DNA from 3 places in the Actinomadura sp. NPDC023710 genome. Region 2 is predicted to be linked to each of the others. Evidence: riboswitches for the same ligand, from Rfam matches in the RefSeq annotation. Region 2 holds a riboswitch; each other region holds the start of a gene.

What was found. A riboswitch is a leader RNA that binds a small molecule or an ion and turns the genes downstream of it on or off. The one in region 2 is predicted to bind cyclic di-AMP.
Region 1: another riboswitch for cyclic di-AMP. It lies ahead of AB0H37_RS36705 (C40 family peptidase); the one in region 2 lies ahead of AB0H37_RS27245 (NlpC/P60 family protein).
Region 3: another riboswitch for cyclic di-AMP. It lies ahead of AB0H37_RS17055 (CHAP domain-containing protein); the one in region 2 lies ahead of AB0H37_RS27245 (NlpC/P60 family protein).

What each region holds. Positions count from the first base shown of each region.
Region 1 is NZ_JBFAGB010000044.1:407-5,513, forward strand. Features, by position in the region: gene typA (translational GTPase TypA) at 1-1,562, opposite strand, end outside; cyclic di-AMP (ydaO/yuaA leader) riboswitch at 1,753-1,883, shown strand; gene AB0H37_RS36705 (C40 family peptidase) at 1,891-2,907, shown strand; gene AB0H37_RS36710 ((deoxy)nucleoside triphosphate pyrophosphohydrolase) at 3,272-3,661, opposite strand; gene AB0H37_RS36715 (Mut7-C RNAse domain-containing protein) at 3,690-4,472, opposite strand; gene AB0H37_RS36720 (amidohydrolase family protein) at 4,501-5,107, opposite strand, start outside.
Region 2 is NZ_JBFAGB010000025.1:105,727-110,833, forward strand. Features, by position in the region: gene AB0H37_RS27230 (MMPL family transporter) at 1-789, shown strand, start outside; gene AB0H37_RS27235 (BlaI/MecI/CopY family transcriptional regulator) at 794-1,171, shown strand; gene AB0H37_RS27240 (M56 family metallopeptidase) at 1,176-2,114, shown strand; cyclic di-AMP (ydaO/yuaA leader) riboswitch at 2,220-2,365, shown strand; gene AB0H37_RS27245 (NlpC/P60 family protein) at 2,369-3,412, shown strand; gene AB0H37_RS27250 (DUF6153 family protein) at 3,499-3,984, shown strand; gene AB0H37_RS27255 (DUF305 domain-containing protein) at 4,061-4,681, shown strand; gene AB0H37_RS27260 (alpha/beta hydrolase fold domain-containing protein) at 4,715-5,107, opposite strand, start outside.
Region 3 is NZ_JBFAGB010000013.1:72,779-77,885, reverse strand. Features, by position in the region: gene AB0H37_RS17060 (hypothetical protein) at 46-789, opposite strand; gene AB0H37_RS17055 (CHAP domain-containing protein) at 979-1,668, opposite strand; cyclic di-AMP (ydaO/yuaA leader) riboswitch at 1,683-1,832, opposite strand; gene AB0H37_RS17050 (hypothetical protein) at 2,442-2,660, opposite strand; gene AB0H37_RS17045 (hypothetical protein) at 2,642-2,941, opposite strand; gene AB0H37_RS17040 (hypothetical protein) at 2,993-3,406, opposite strand; gene AB0H37_RS17035 (alpha/beta hydrolase) at 3,758-4,579, shown strand; gene AB0H37_RS17030 (alpha/beta hydrolase) at 4,667-5,107, shown strand, end outside.

The DNA.
Region 1 (5,107 bases), on a different contig from region 2:
ACGAAGAACGTCCCGCGCTCCTGGAGGTTGGTGATCGCGTAGGCGGTGGCGGCGCCGGACCGGTCGGCCACGAGCGAACCCGAGGGACGGGTGCGCAGCTCACCGAACCAGGGCTCGTAGTCCTCGAAGACGTGGTGCGCCATGCCGGTGCCGCGCGTCTCGGTCATGAACTCGGTGCGGAACCCGATCAGGGCGCGGGCCGGGACGAGGAACTCCATCCGGATCCAGCCGGTGCCGTGGTTGGTCATGTGCTCCATGCGGCCCTTGCGGACCGCCATCAGCTGCGTGACCGCGCCGAGGTACTCCTCGGGGATGTCGACGGTGAGCCGCTCGACCGGCTCGTGCTTCCTGCCGTCGATCTCCCGCGTGACGACCTGCGGCTTGCCGACGGTCAGCTCGTAGCCCTCGCGGCGCATGTTCTCCACCAGGATCGCCAGGGCGAGCTCGCCGCGGCCCTGCACCTCCCAGGCGTCGGGACGCTCGGTCGGCAGCACCCGGATCGACACGTTGCCGACGAGCTCGCGTTCGAGCCGGTCCTTGACCATCCGGGCGGTGACCTTGGTGCCCTTCTCGCGGCCCGCCATCGGCCCGGTGTTGGTGCCGATCGTCATGGAGATCGCGGGCTCGTCCACCGTGATCAGCGGCAGCGGGCGCGGGTCCTCCGGATCGGCGATGGTGTCGCCGATCATGATGTCGGGGATGCCGGCGATGGCGATGATGTCGCCGGGCCCGGCGTCGTCCGCGGGCTTGCGGGTGAGCGCCTCCGTCATCAGCAGCTCGGTGATCTTCACCCGGTCGACGCTGCCGTCGTGCCGGCACCAGGCGACCTGCTGGCCCTTCTTGATCGTGCCGGCGTGCACCCGGCACAGCGCGATCCGGCCGAGGTAGCTGGAGGCGTCCAGGTTCGTCACGTGCGCCTGGAGCGGGGCGTCCGGGTCGTAGGCCGGCGCGGGGATCGTCTCGGTGATGACCTTGAACAGCGGCTCCAGGTCGTCGCTGCCGGGCATCGTGCCGTCCGCGGGCTTGTCGAGCGAGGCCCGCCCGGCGCGGCCGGACGCGAACACGATCGGGAAGTCGATCTGCTCCTCGTCGGCGTCGAGGTCCATGAAGAGCTCGTAGGTCTCGTCCACGACCTCGTCGATGCGCGCGTCGGGACGGTCGGTCTTGTTCACGACAAGGATCACCGGCAGCCGCGCCTCGAGCGCCTTGCGCAGCACGAACCGGGTCTGCGGGAGCGGGCCCTCGCTGGCGTCCACCAGGAGCACGACGCCGTCCACCATGGACAGGCCGCGCTCGACCTCGCCGCCGAAGTCGGCGTGCCCCGGAGTGTCGATGATGTTGATGGTCAGCCCGTTGTGCAGGACCGCGGTGTTCTTCGCGAGGATGGTGATCCCCTTCTCGCGCTCCAGGTCGTTGGAGTCGAGCACCCGGTCGTCGACGTCCTGGTTCTCGCGGAAGGCGCCGGACTGCCAGAGCATGGCGTCGACCAGCGTCGTCTTGCCATGGTCGACGTGGGCGACGATCGCAACGTTACGGAGGTCGTCGCGCGTGGAGATGGGCATGCGGGTTCGCCTTGCGTGAGAGTTCGGGAGTCACCGCAGACACGCGGCAGTACCCATTCTACTTGGCCGGGCGTACCACCCACTCCGAGCCGTTCGTCCCACCGGTCGCACGGGCCTCGATTGGCCAACTTTGCGCATCCTTTGTAATCTGCCCGAGATCCGGTCGTCCGGAGTCCCACCCCCCGGGACTGCGGCCGGAACGCCGAATCTCCCGCGGGAGAACCGGGGACCCACCACCCTCGGGGTGAATCGACGCTCGTCGTAGGGCGACTCCGGCCCGAACCCGTCAGCTAACCCGGTAGGCGTACGAGGAGAGGAGAACACCGGCTTGGCTCCGGATTCCCACCGGCGGCGTCGCGTTCTGCCCACCGCCACCGCCACCCTGCTCCTGATCGGCCTCGGCGCCACCGCGCCGAACCTCGCCCACGCCGCGCAGCCGTTCCGGCCCGCCTCCGCGCCGTCGGCTCCGAGCCCCACGCCGACGACCGAGAAGGGCCTGCGCAAGAGCCTCGACGCGCTGAACGAAGAGGCCGAGATCCTCACGGAGAAGTTCAACAAGGCCCGTGTGGAGTTCAACAAGGCCCGCAAGGCCGAGCAGGACGCCACCAAGGAGGCCGAGCGGCTCCGCGCCCTCGCCGAGCCCGCCCGCCGGCGGCTCGGCGCCCTGGCCGCCGCGAACTACATGGCCGGCAGCCCCGACGTCCTCTTCGGCTCCGGCGCCTCCCCCGAGGGGCTGTCCGACCGCGCCTACCTCGCGCAGAGCCAGGCCACCGCCGTCCTCGCCCTGAAGAAGCAGATCGACCAGGCCGACGCCGCGGAGCGCACCGCGAAGGCGAAGACCGCGCAGGTCAAGAAGGCCTGGGACGACGCCAAGAAGGCGCGCGAGGCGGCCAGGACCAAGGTCTCCGAGGTGATGAAGCGCCTCGACAAGCTGACCACCACCCACGCGAGCGACCCGCGCACCGGCCTCAGCGCCACCGTCAAGGGCTCCGGCCTGCCCGCGAAGATGGCCCGCAAGGCGCTCACCAAGCTCGGCTCCCCGTACGTGTGGGCCGCCGCCGGACCGAGCAGCTTCGACTGCTCCGGCCTCGTCGTCTGGGCTTACGGCCAGGTCGGCAAGCCCGGCCTCCCGCACTACACCGGCGACCTGTTCGCCATGGGAACGAAGGTCTCGCGCGGCGCGCTCCGCTCCGGCGACCTCGTGTACTTCGGCGGCAACCTGCACCACATGGGCATCTACCTGGGCGACGGCAAGTACCTCCACGCCCCCCAGACCGGCGATGTGGTCAAAATCTCCAAACTCTCCGACCGCTCCGACTTCGCAGGCGCGAACCGTATTTCTTAGCGTTTTTCTCCTCCTTCGGGCCTGGCGGCCCTCCATCGTCGATAAACGCGGGCGATCGCTGGCATCGCTTCGTCTCGCCTTGCGGCTCGCTGCGCGATCAGGTTCTCGCTTCGCTTGAACCTGCCTTCGGACGCGATCGCGGCCCTTGGGGTTGTTGCGGGGTTGCTGTGGCGGCTGAGGTCGGTCGTGAACGGCTTGGGTGCTCGGCCGATCTCGATCAGATTCACGCTTCGCTCGAACCTGCCTCCGGACGCGATCGCGGTCCTTCAGGTTGTTGCTTGGTTTCGGCCGTGGCCAGGGTCGGCGCGTTCGGGCTTGGGCGCCCGGGTGGATCCCCGCGGGGCGGGCCCGGGTTCAGGAGGTTCTAGGTGAGGCCCTGGGCGGCCAGGAGGTCTATCACTGGGCGGTCGCCGGGGAGCCAGTCGACGTCGTAGAGCTCGGGCGGGGTCAGCCAGCGGAGTTCCAGGTGTTCTAGAGGCTGGGGCTCGCCTTCTACCAGCTCGGCCGTCCAGACGCGCAGGACGGCGCGCTCGCTCAGGCGCCAGTCGCCGCCGACGCGGCGGACGAGGCGCACCTTCACGGCCAGTTCCTCGTGGCACTCGCGTACCAGGGCGTCCTCGTCCGACTCTCCGGGGTCGACCTTGCCGCCGGGGAGCTCCCAGCCGCCCGCCATGTGCGGCGGCTCGGCGCGCTGGGCGGCCAGCAGCCGCCCGTCCGCGAGGATCGCCGCCCCCACCACCACCACGAGATCGATCGCGACCAGCTCCTCTCCGTCTTCGTGATCAGACCGCGGCGCCGGTCCGTCCGGTTCCGTTCCCCCGGAGGGAGTCGACCAGACGCGTCGCGTCGCGGACGATCTCCTCAAGGTGGTCGCCGTGTGCCCCGCGCCAGTAGACCTGCCCGCACCCGGCGCAGCGGCCGTAGACGTCGTAGCTGCGGCGCGTGCCAGCCCGCAGCTCGCGCTCGACCTCCTCCTTGTCGACCGGGACGAGCTCGCCGTTGCAGGCGGTGCAGCGCGTCCACGGCCGCAGGACGGGCGCGAAACGGTCGAGCAGGTCGCGGAGCTGGTCGTCCGGCCGCGAGCCGCGGACGTAGGCGCCGAACCACAGGGCGCGGCGGCGCAGGAGGCCGCGGTCCTGGGTGAGCAGGACGCGGCGCTCCTCGTTGGCCTGGACGACGAGCGCCGGGTCGTCCATGTCGTTGTGGTAGGCGGTGTCGAGGCCGAGCAGGCGCATGCGCCGGGCCAGCGTGCCGAGGTGCACGTCGAGGAGGAAGCGGGGGGCGACCTGGCCCGGCTCCAGCGGCACGGGCTGGGGGCGCGGCACCGCCGCCACGCGGACCTCGGCCCCGGCTTCCGGACGGGTGGCGGGGCCTGCGGGCTCGCCGTCGGCGGTCATCGGGCCCGCCTCGGGCAGCGGCACGCCCAGCGACTCCACGAGGTGCCCCAGCGTCGAGGTTCCGTCGTAGGGCACCCGCGCCGGGGACTCCCGCCGGGTGGCGGGCAGGAACATCAGCAGCTCGTCGGCGACGCGGATCGTGATCTCGGACTCCACGCCGATCAGCATGCCACGCGGGGCCGACGATTCCCGCGGTTCAGGCCGCCGTCACATGCGCGGCGGAGTCCGACAGGCGCGCCAGGAGGGCGGGGACGTCGTGTCCGCGCAGCACTCCCCCGCGCTTGACCACCCGTCCGCCGACCAGGACGGTGTCGACGTTGCGGGTGTCCGCCGCCAGGACCACGGCCGCGATGGGGTCGTGGGCCGCCGCGAGGCCGAAGGTGTCGGTGCGCAGGACGAGGAGGTCGGCCTGCTTGCCCGGGGTCAGCGATCCGGTGACGTCCGCGAGCCCCGCGACCTCGGCGCCCTCGATCGTGGCCGTCCGCAGGGCGTCGGCTGTGGTGAAGCCGAGGCCGGCGCCGTCCGGGCGTCCCCGTTCGAGGACGTAGGCGGCGCGCATCACGCTGAACATGTCGCCGGGGCCGGAGGCGACCGTGTCGGCGCCGAGCCCGGTCGGGGCGCCGGCGCCGCGGGCGCGTCCGGTGGGCGGGGCGCCGATGTCCAGTGCGGCCTCGATGGCGGGGGCGACGGAGACCGTCCCGCCGCTTCCGGCGATCCGCTTCAGGTCCTCGTCGGTGTAGAAGTTGGCGTGGACGTACGTGGCCGGGTGGTCCATCAGCCGGTGGGCGTCGAGGAACGCCAGG
Region 2 (5,107 bases):
ACGTTCATGGCCTTCCCCGAGAGCGGCGCCCAGGACGAGGCGACCGCGGATCTGGTGCACCGGCTGCGCGACGACGTCCTGCCCGGGGCGCCGGGCGGCGGCGGTGTCCAGGTGGGCGGCCCGAACGCCGGCGCGATCGACATCGCCGAGGAGGTCGGCTCCCGCCTGCCCCTGATGATCGCGGTCGTCGTCGCCCTGTCCCTGGCGCTGCTGGTCGCGCTGGTCCGGTCGGTCACGATCGTGCTGCAGGCCGCGGTGATGAACCTGCTGTCGATCGGCGCCGCCTACGGCGTGCTGGTCGCGGTCGTCCAGTGGGGGTGGCTCGGCTCGGCCCTCGGTTTCCCCACCGCCATGCCGATCACCACCTGGGTACCGATGATGATGTTCCCGCTCCTGTTCGGCCTGTCCATGGACTACGAGGTCTTCCTGATCTCGCGGGTCCGGGAGGAGTACGAGCGCACCGGCGACACCCGGACGGCCGTCACCCGCGGCCTGGCGCGCACCGCCAAGGTCATCACCGCCGCGGCCGCGATCATGATCGCCGTCTTCTCGACGTCCCTGCTCGGCCCCGACGTCTCGGTCAAGCAGATCGGGCTCGGCATGGCCGTCGCCGTGTTCGTCGACGCCACCGTCGTCCGGATGGTCCTCGTCCCCGCGGTGATGGAGCTGTGCGGCAGGGCCAACTGGTGGATGCCCGGCCGCCGGGGCCCCGCTCACGCTGGAGAAACCCCGCTCCAGGGGGCCGGTTCGCGGGAGACGTCCGGCAGAATGTGGGCGGGACGGAGGTGACCGCGTGTCCGCACTCGGAGGATCGCTCGAACGCTCCATCATGGACGTGCTCTGGGCGGCCCCCCGTCCGCTGCGGGTCCGTGAACTGCTGGCCGAGCTGAACGAGGACGCGGAGAAGGCGCTGGCCTACAACACCGTGCAGACCGTGGCCGAACGCCTGGCGCAGAAGGGCCTCCTCCGGCGCACGCAGGACGGCCCGGCCTTCCGCTACGGCCCGACGCGGCCGCGGGAGGAGTACGCGGTCGAGCTGATGCTGGACGCGTTGAGCGAGGCCGCGGACCACGGCGCCATCCTGGTGAGGTTCGCCGAGAGCGTCCCGCCGGAGGACGCCCGGCACCTCCTGGACGCCCTGCGGCGGCGGACCGCCGGCGAGGACGCGTGACCGCGTGATCGTCCTGGTGACCGGCCTGGTCGTTTCGGTGGTCGTGCTGGGGTGCGCGGCGGGGCCCGTTCTGGATCTCCTCAGGCGCTCGGCCGTCGGCCCCGGGACGGCCGTCGCCTGCTGGGCGGCCGCTCTCGCCGGAACGTGCATCGCCGCGGCGGGGATCGCGGCGGCGGCGCTGCTCGCGCCGCCGGGCCCGGGCCACGGATTCCTGTCCCGGCTGCGCGACTGCCTGCCCCACCACGGCCGGATCGCCACCGCCGCCGCGGCCGTCGCGACCGCCGTCCTCGTCGCGGCCTGCACCGCCGTGCTCGCCCGCGGCCTGCCGAGGCTCGGCCGGGCCGTGCGCCACCGCCGGCGGCACCGGGAGATGCTGCGGCTGGTCGCCCGCGAGGACCGCCGCCACCCGGACGTCCTCGTCCTCGACCACCCCGTGGCCGTGGCGTACTCGCTGCCGTCCCGGCACCGCGCGATCGTGGTCAGCACCGGGGCCCAGCAGGTGCTCAGCGCCGAAGAGCTCGGCGCCGTCCTGGCGCATGAGCGGGCGCACCTGCGCCAGCGCCACCACGTGCTCCTGCTGGCCGTTGACCTGGTCCACGCCATGCTGCCGTGGCTGCCGACCGTCCGGCGCGCGAAGGCGCGGCTGCCGCTGCTGCTGGAGATGGCCGCGGACGACGCCGCGGTCCGCGCCCACGGCACGCAGCCGCTGGTCGGCGCGCTGTGCCGGCTTTCGGCGGCGCCCGCCGTCGCGGGGGCGCTCGGGGCCGCGGGCGCGCTGGCCGCCGGTGCGCTGATGGAGCGGGTGCTGCGGTTGGAGGGCGCCGCTCGGGCGAGGCCGCGGCGCGCCGTCCGGCTCGCGGCGGGTCTCTTCGTGGTGGCGGCGGTGGCCGCGCCGCTCCTGGCCGGGGCCGTGGCGATCGCCGAGCTCGCCGCGACGTGCTGAGGCGGTATGTGGCTTTTGGGGAAATCCTCCGCTTCGGTGGCGAACCGACCGTAAACCTCCTACGCTCCGTAGGAGGTCACGGTCCGACGTCCCCGCCGGGGACGGCCGGCGACCGCGCCGAATCCCGCGGACGGCTCCGTCCGGGGAACCGGGGACCCGATCTTCAGGGGTGAATCCGTCCCACCAGGACGGTAGGGCGACTCCGGCCCGAACCCGTCAGCTGACCCGGTAGGCGGTACAGGAGAGGACACCGCATGCAGCGACGAGCTGCCGGCCCCCGAACGACAGCCCGCCGCAGGATCCGCACCGGCACGGCATGGACGGCCGCCCTCGCGCTGTCCGCCGGGCTCCTCGCGCCCGCGCCCGCCCACGCCGAGCCCAAGCCGACGCGCAAGCAACTGACCGCGCAACAGGAGAAGCTCGCCGACGAGGCCGAGAAGCTCAGCGAGCAGTACAACGGCCTGCGCGAACGCCTCAAGCAGGCCGAGCACGCCGCGAAACTCGCCAAGGGCAGCGCCCTGCGCCAGAAGCAGGCATTGGACGAGGCACGCGAACGCATGGCGAAGATCGCCGCGGACAGCTACAAGAACGGCCCGGCGGACCCGGCCATCACCTTCGCCTCGTCCTCCGACCCGCAGGCCGTCCTGGACCAGTCGGCCACCCTCAACTACTTCGCCAAGCAGAACGACACCCGCATCACGCAGATGCTCCAGGTGATGCAGGGCGCCGACCGGTCCCGCAAGGCCGCCGAGCAGCGCGCCGCCCAGGTGCGCGCGCTCACCGGCGAGGCGAAGAAGAAGCGCCGGGAACTCCAGGTCAAGCTCAAGAAGGTCGAGAAGCAGCTCGGCACCTTCAAGACCGCGGGCGCGCGGCCCGGCTCCATCCCCAACCTCAGCTCCGGCGGAGCCTCGGCCAAGGCGATGACGGCCGTCCGGGCCGCCCTGGCCCAGCAGGGCGTGCCCTACTCCTGGGGCGGCGGCACCGCGTCCGGCCCGAGCTACGGCACCGCGCAGGGCGCCAACATCAAGGGCTTCGACTGCTCCGGCCTGACCCTGTACGCCTACGCGCAGGTCGGCATCACCCTCGGCCACTACACCGGCAGCCAGTACAACGCCGGGACCCACGTGAGCATGAGCCAGCTCAAGCCCGGCGACCTGGTGTTCTTCCACAGCGACCTGCACCACATGGGCATGTACATCGGCAACGGCAACATGGTCCACGCGCCGCAGACCGGCGACGTCGTCAAGATCGCCCCCCTCGCCGGCCGCCCGTTCGCCGGCGGAGTCCGTGTCGCCTGACCCCCGAGATGTCGCCTGACCCCCGAGATGCTGCCCGGCGCCCGGCCGCCGACGGCCGATCACCCTTCGCCACCCAGGTCTCCGGGATGAGAACGCACGTCGGCGGCCGCCCTGGACGGGACGGCGCGAACACCGGACGGCGGGCGGGACGGCTGAGGCGGTCGTTGCGCCGCGACGTCCTCCGGCTTGCGTCCGGCCTGTTCGTGCTTCTCGGTCTGCTGGCGATGCACGGCTTCCAAGCCACGTCGAGCCCGGTCGAGATGAGCGGCGTTCCGCTGCCGTCCATGGCCGCCGGGCACGCGGCCCCCGTCACCGGAGCGGTGACGGGGCACCGCCCGCCCCAGGGCGACCGGTCCGGCGACCATCACTCCGACCGCCACTCGGACCATCCCGGCGGCCAGGTCTGCCTGGCCATGCTGACGCTGCTCGTGCTCGTCACGGCTCTTCTCACGCTGTGCCTGCGGAGGACACCGCCGGTGGCCGTGTCGAGGCTGACACGGACCCGGATCCTGCTGGTCGGACGGCCGCCGCCGAGACCGTCCCTGCACCGATTGAGCGTGCTGAGGCTGTGACAGGTCCAGCGGCGCCCGAGAGCGGGCGCCGCCGCCGACCACCGATCACAGCACTCGACACGGAAGGCTCACCACCATGAAGCGAGCGTTCGCGCTCCTCACCGTCCCGGCCCTGGCGATCGCGCTGGCCGCCTGTGGCGACGGCGACGACAACGGCGGCTCGACGGGCCACCCCATGCCCTCTCACTCCATGCCAGGCCACTCGGCGTCGCCGGGCGGCGGGCAGGCCGGACCGCACAACGGCCAGGACGTCATGTTCGCCCAGATGATGATCCCGCATCACCGGCAGGCGATCGAGATGGCCGGCCTCGCCGCCACCCGCGCCTCGTCGGCGCAGGTGAAGGCCCTGGCCGCCGACATCAAGAAGGCGCAGGCACCGGAGATCCAGCAGCTCGGCGCGTGGCTGAAGAGCTGGGACGCCCCGGTTCCCCCGCCGGGCGGCATGGGCGGCATGCACCACGGCGGCACGGACGGCATGATGAGCGAGAAGGACATGAAGGAGCTGGGGGCGGCCAGGGGCGAGGCGTTCGACAAGGCGTTCCTGAAGATGATGATCGAGCATCACGAGGGCGCCGTGGCGATGGCCGGGATCGAACGGTCGTCCGGGCAGTTCCCGCCCGCCCAGCAGTTGGCCGGGAACATCGTCTCCTCCCAGACCGCCGAGATCGCCACGATGCGGACCCTGCTGAAGCGGTGACGATCGCCCGGCGCCGGCCAGGAGCGGCCCTCTTCAGGAGCCCGTTCGGTGTTGGGCGGACGGCGTGGTGACGTCGCGGATGAAGCGTCCTGCCTGGTCCAGGGCTCGGGCCGCCTCTGGGAGGAACGTCCAGAAGAGGTGGAAGCCGTGGGTGGCCACCGGGTAGAGCTCCAGGCGCGCGTCCACGTCCTGCTCGCAGGCCTCCTCCGCCAGGCGGCGGGCCTGGCCGACGAGGTGGTCGCCCGTGCCCGCCTGGACCAGCAGGGGCGGCAGGCCCCGCAGGTGGTCCGGGCGGGCCAGCGGGTTCACCAGCGGGTCGTCCAGGGTGTGCCCCGCGAGGTAGTGCTCGACGCACTGGCGCATCACGCGGCCGGTCACCACGGGCTGGGGGCCGGCCGGCTCCTCTTCGAGGACCGTGCAGGCCAG
Region 3 (5,107 bases), on a different contig from region 2:
ATGCGGCTCGGGGCGGCCAGGAGGGGATCACCTGGACGGGCTTGGTCAGCCGAGGGGCTTCGGGGCGCCCTTCTTGCCGATGCCGTGGCCCCAGGACAGGACCTCGTACTTGACGCCCTTCAGGTGGCCCGCCGAGGTGCCCGTGTCGTACTTGCTGTTCGGCTTCTTGCCGTCCACCAGGTGGCGGAAGGTGTAGGTGTCGAGGTCGAGCATGACGCCGCGGTGCGACGGCTCGCCCGGCCCGCGGTCCCCGACGAAGCCGGTGACGCTGCGCCCCTTGTAGGTGACCTTGACCTTGGTGTGCATGGGCCAGCTCGGGCTGGCGAACAGGCCCTTCTGCATCGGCTTGCCGCCCGCCGGGGCGCCGGTGTCGCCGTTCACGCCCGAGCCGTCGTCCCAGAAGTAGGACGCGGTGGTGCTGCCCGACAGGACGGCGTGGCTCTTCGAAGCGGCCTTGCCGGTGGTGTGGCGGGCGGCCTTCGCGTCGTGCTGCCCGGCCACCTGCTGGCCGGTGATCTTGCGCCCGGTGACCTTGTGCCCGGCGGCCTGCCCGGCCACCACCTGGTCGGTGACCTTGTGCCCGGCCACCAGCTGGTCGGTGACCTTGTGCCCGGTCACCTGCTGCCCGGTCACCAACTGCCCAGTGACCTTGTGCCCGGTCACCTGCTGCCCGGTGACCGTGTGCGCCATCGGCTTGTCCGCCGGGGCCCCATGGGCGGCCTCGACCGCCACGCCCGCGACCAGGATGCCCGCGAGGGCGGTACCGATAAGGGCGGTTCGCTGCTGCATGTTCATCCTTTGCTCGGTGGGCCGGGCGCCGGGCCATGCCTTCGGCGTGAGGGACTGGACTCGCCGTTCGGGCATGACGGATCCGGCGCACGGCACGTGGGCGTGCTCGCGACGTGGGTGTGATCGCGCGGGTGGAGAGGGGGAGCACCGCTGGACGGTGCGGGCAAGGGGCCGCTCAGCGGCCCGGGCTCACCGGTACTCGGGGTAGCCGTAGCTGGCGACGGTGGAGGTGTCGCGGACCTTCTTCTTCACCGCGTCACCGGTGTTGCCCTCGATGGTGTTGATGGTGCCGTCGTGGTTGTCCTTCACGACGATGCCGACGTGTTCGACACCCTTGATGCCGCCGCCGTTCCAGGCGAAGAAGACCACGGCGCCGGGCTTCGGGGTCTCGCCGAAGCGGCCGGTCTTCTTGAACCACTGGGCGTGGCTGACGGTGTAGGCGTCGGCGCCCATGCCCTTGGTGCCGGTGTGCTGGCCCAGCCAGGACACGAACATGTCGCACCAGGACTGGCCCTTGTAGACGGAGGCGCTCTCGGCACCGATGCGGTGGGCGTTCAGCTCGCCCAGCGACGAGCCGATGTACCAGTTGTTGAACTTGCTGTTGCCCGAGGCGTCCTCGTGGGTGCCGACCTGCGTGCGGGCGAGCTTGATGACGTCCTGCGCGGAGGCGCCGGCCTTGGCGCTCTGGCCGCCGGTCTTGGCGCCGTTGGCGTCGGCCTTGGACACCTCGGCAACGTGCGCGGTGTTCGCGGGCTTGGTGTCCGCCTGGGCGGACGGGGCCAGGGAGGCGAAGCCGAACACACCTGCCATGGAGAGGACGGCTCCGGCGGCCACGCGGGTGCCCATGCGCTTGGTCAGGTCGAAAGTACGAGCGGTCATGAAAAGGTTCTCCTGAGTTCTTCCAGTCCGCCTACCGGGTTAGCTGTCGGGTTCGGGCATGGAAGTGGCCCTACCGCGACCCCGCGCACGGCGGGGGTGCGGATTCACCCCGGTGTTTCGGTGGGTCCCCGGCTCCGCTCGGCCGTGATCGGCGCTCTGCGGACTCGGCGGCGGACGTGCCTTGATCGGCCGTCCTGATGATCAGGGACTTGATGCGCCCTTCATGATCTGGTCGGGCGCTCCGGACGGGCTTCCCCGTCGGTCACAGAGCCACAACAGGTTCAAGCCGCCCCATATTTCGTCAAGCACGCCCCAACGACCTGGTCGACCTGCAAAGACTTCACAAAACCCCCTCAACGCAAGGGCTGCGGTCCAGTCAAGCTGGACCAAGATTTTCGGTGCGACACCCTCAACCGGACCGCCCAACGGTGCCTGGAATTTGCGTACCGCTCAGCTCGTCATCTTTGAGCTATCGGTGCGGAACTGAGCCGACCGGGCCTGAGCGTGCAGGCGGAACCCCCGCCGCCTACGGCGATGCCGGACGCGGGCCGGTGAACAACGCCAGGGTCGGAGGAGCAACGCGGGGTTCTGGACGGAGCACGGGCGCGCCAGGCCACCACCGTGAGCGGCGAACGTGCCAGCCGAGCCGCCCACACCGGCACCAGCCTCACCGGACCGCCGTAATCCGCTCCGTTCCGCCCGCCCTTCAAACTCCGCACTCGCCAGAGGCTCGATATCACCCGCCTGCCGACCCGTCCTGTTCTCCTCCCGACCTACTCGGCCGCGATCTGCTCCCGAACGGAGAGCCACTCATGCCAGCAGTCTGCGGGCGGAGTGTCGGAGTACCCGCGAGACCGCTCAAGGTCGTGTGCGACGCTGAGCGGGACGGTCATGCATACCGCATCGTCGCGGATGGCGAGCACCTCCGCTTCCGTCAGCGGCTCGCCCTTCTCCTGCTCAGCCGCATGCAGGATCACCACCAGAGCCGGCATGAAGACGGCGCAGAGTGGGTCTTCGTCGTGGGACATCTGTTCTCCAGACTGCTCAGGTCACGTTTCGGGCCCGGCAGGCCGAGGACGCCGAGCGGAGGATCGACCGCGTGCGCACCTTTGCCGGATACCGGGAATACCACGAACACGGCATGATCGGCCGTTCCTTCGCGTACGAGCAAGCCCTGCTCCGAGAGGTCGAACGCCTCGTGCACAACATCCGGCGCGAGGTCGAAGAGGTCTTCTACCTCAGGTTCGAGGAGTTCCGGGACGTCGTGCTCCATCCACGGCACCCCCACGCGGCCTCCATCGAGCGAGCCGGGGTGTGGGGCCTGTCACGTCTCGGCGGCCACCAACCTGAACCAGGCGTGCCCTGGGCACGCGAGCGGAGCGGGTGCGAGCCGTGGCCGCGCAGGCCGGTCAGGTTCCTGGGCCAGCATGGCGCGCGCGACCTCGGTGTCCACCGGGGCGCCCTGCGAGGACGTTCCGAGGGAGCCCGAGGAGTGGACGGGACGGACGAGGCGGTGGCGGCCGATGGCATCCGGTCCGGCGACCACGGTGGCGACGGCGGCGGGTTCGCGCGCCTTGACCGCCGCGGCGAGGGCGCCGATCTCGGCGAAGCGTGAGGGGCCGACCGGCTCGATGGGGACATCGAGGACGCCCCCGCAGGTGAGGCCCACGGCGACGGCGGCGAGGGCGAAGGTCTCGCCCGCGGCCCAGCGGGCGATGTCGCCGAGGATGTCACGCATGCCGGAGGCGCGCCGGTGGCGTCCTGGACGGGCTCGGGCGTCACGCCGGCGGCGCACTCGGCGAGGAAGAGGCCGGCCGGGGCCACGTCGACGCCGAGGTCGGTGATGATCCGGTGGACGCAGGACACGCCGGTCATGGAGAGAGTGCACGTAAAGCGAAATTCACCGTCTTACTGCCAGGCTTTCCCCCCTCTGAAGTTAAGAGCTCCTCCTTCGAGGGGAGGGGGAAGCCATGCCCAGCGTGGCAAGTCGCGGGCCATGGATCAGGACCGAGTGTTCTACGGACTCGACGAGACCGGTGGGGTCGACGGTGTTCCGTATCGGCCTCGCCTTTCACAGGGAGCCGGTGCCATGAGCACGATCACTACCCATGACGGTACGGAGATCTATTACAAGGATTGGGGCGAGGGCCCGGCCGTGACGTTCTCGCACGGCTGGCCGTTGAGCTCCGACGCATGGGACGGCCAGATGCTGTTCCTCGTCCAGCACGGCTATCGGGTGGTCGCGCACGATCGGCGCGGTCACGGCCGATCCAGCCAGACCTCCACAAGAAATGACATGGACGGCTACGCCGACGATCTCGCCGCGGTGATCGAGGTGCTCGACCTCAGGGATGCCACGCTGGTGGGCCACTCCACCGGCGGCGGGGAGGTCGCGCGCTACATCGGCCGGCACGGCACGAGCCGGGTGGCCAAGGCGGTCCTGATCGCGGCGGTGCCCCCGATCATGGTGAAGACCGAAGCCAACCCCGAAGGCCTCCCGATCGAGGTCTTCGACGACATGCGCGCGGCCCTCTTCAACGACCGTTCGCAGTTCTACCAGGATCTGGCCATCCAGTTCTATGGCGCCAACCGGCCCGGTGCCGGCATTTCCCAGGGAGTGCTGGATCAGTTCTGGCTGTGGAGCATGCAATCAGGTCTCCTCAACGCCTACGAGAGCATCAAGGCCTTTTCCGAGACCGACTTCCACGACGACCTCGCCAAATTCGATGTGCCGACTCTGGTGCTGCACGGCGAGGACGACCAGATCGTCCCGATCAAGGACTCGGCGATCAAATCCGCCCGGCTGATCAAGGGCGCCAAGGACGTCTACTACCCCGGCGCTCCGCACGGCATCACAGCCACCCACCAAGACCAGCTCAACGCCGAACTGCTGGCCTTCCTTCGAAGCTGACCGGCACACCCGGTTCCGGGCGCTTCCGTCGAGCGGCGAGCGGAGGAGGCGACGAGTTGACTTTCACCCGACCGAAGGAGGGTTGGCATGCCGTCAATCTCTGAGCGGGAGTACCGGGAGATCGAGGCGGCCAACGCCTCTCACAACACCCCGGTCGTCCTCATCCACGGGCTCTGGCTGCTGCCGAGCAGCTGGGCCAACTGGGTGGAGTTCTTCAAGCAGGCGGGCTACGCACCGCTGACACCGGATTGGCCGGACGATCCTGAAACGGTGGAAGCGGCCCGGGCGAACCCGGGCGTCCTCGCCAAGAAGACCTTGAAGCAGATCGCCGACCACACCACCGAGATCGTCAACGCCCTGGACAGGCGGCCAGTGCTGATCGGGCACTCGACCGGGGGTCTTCTGGCGGAAATGCTGGCGGGCCAGGGCCTCTCGGCGGCCACGGTGGCCATCGACCCCGGGATCTTCCGGGGCGTTCTGCCGCTGCCGGCCTCCGTGCTCAAGGCGGCGGGCCCATTCCTGGTCAAC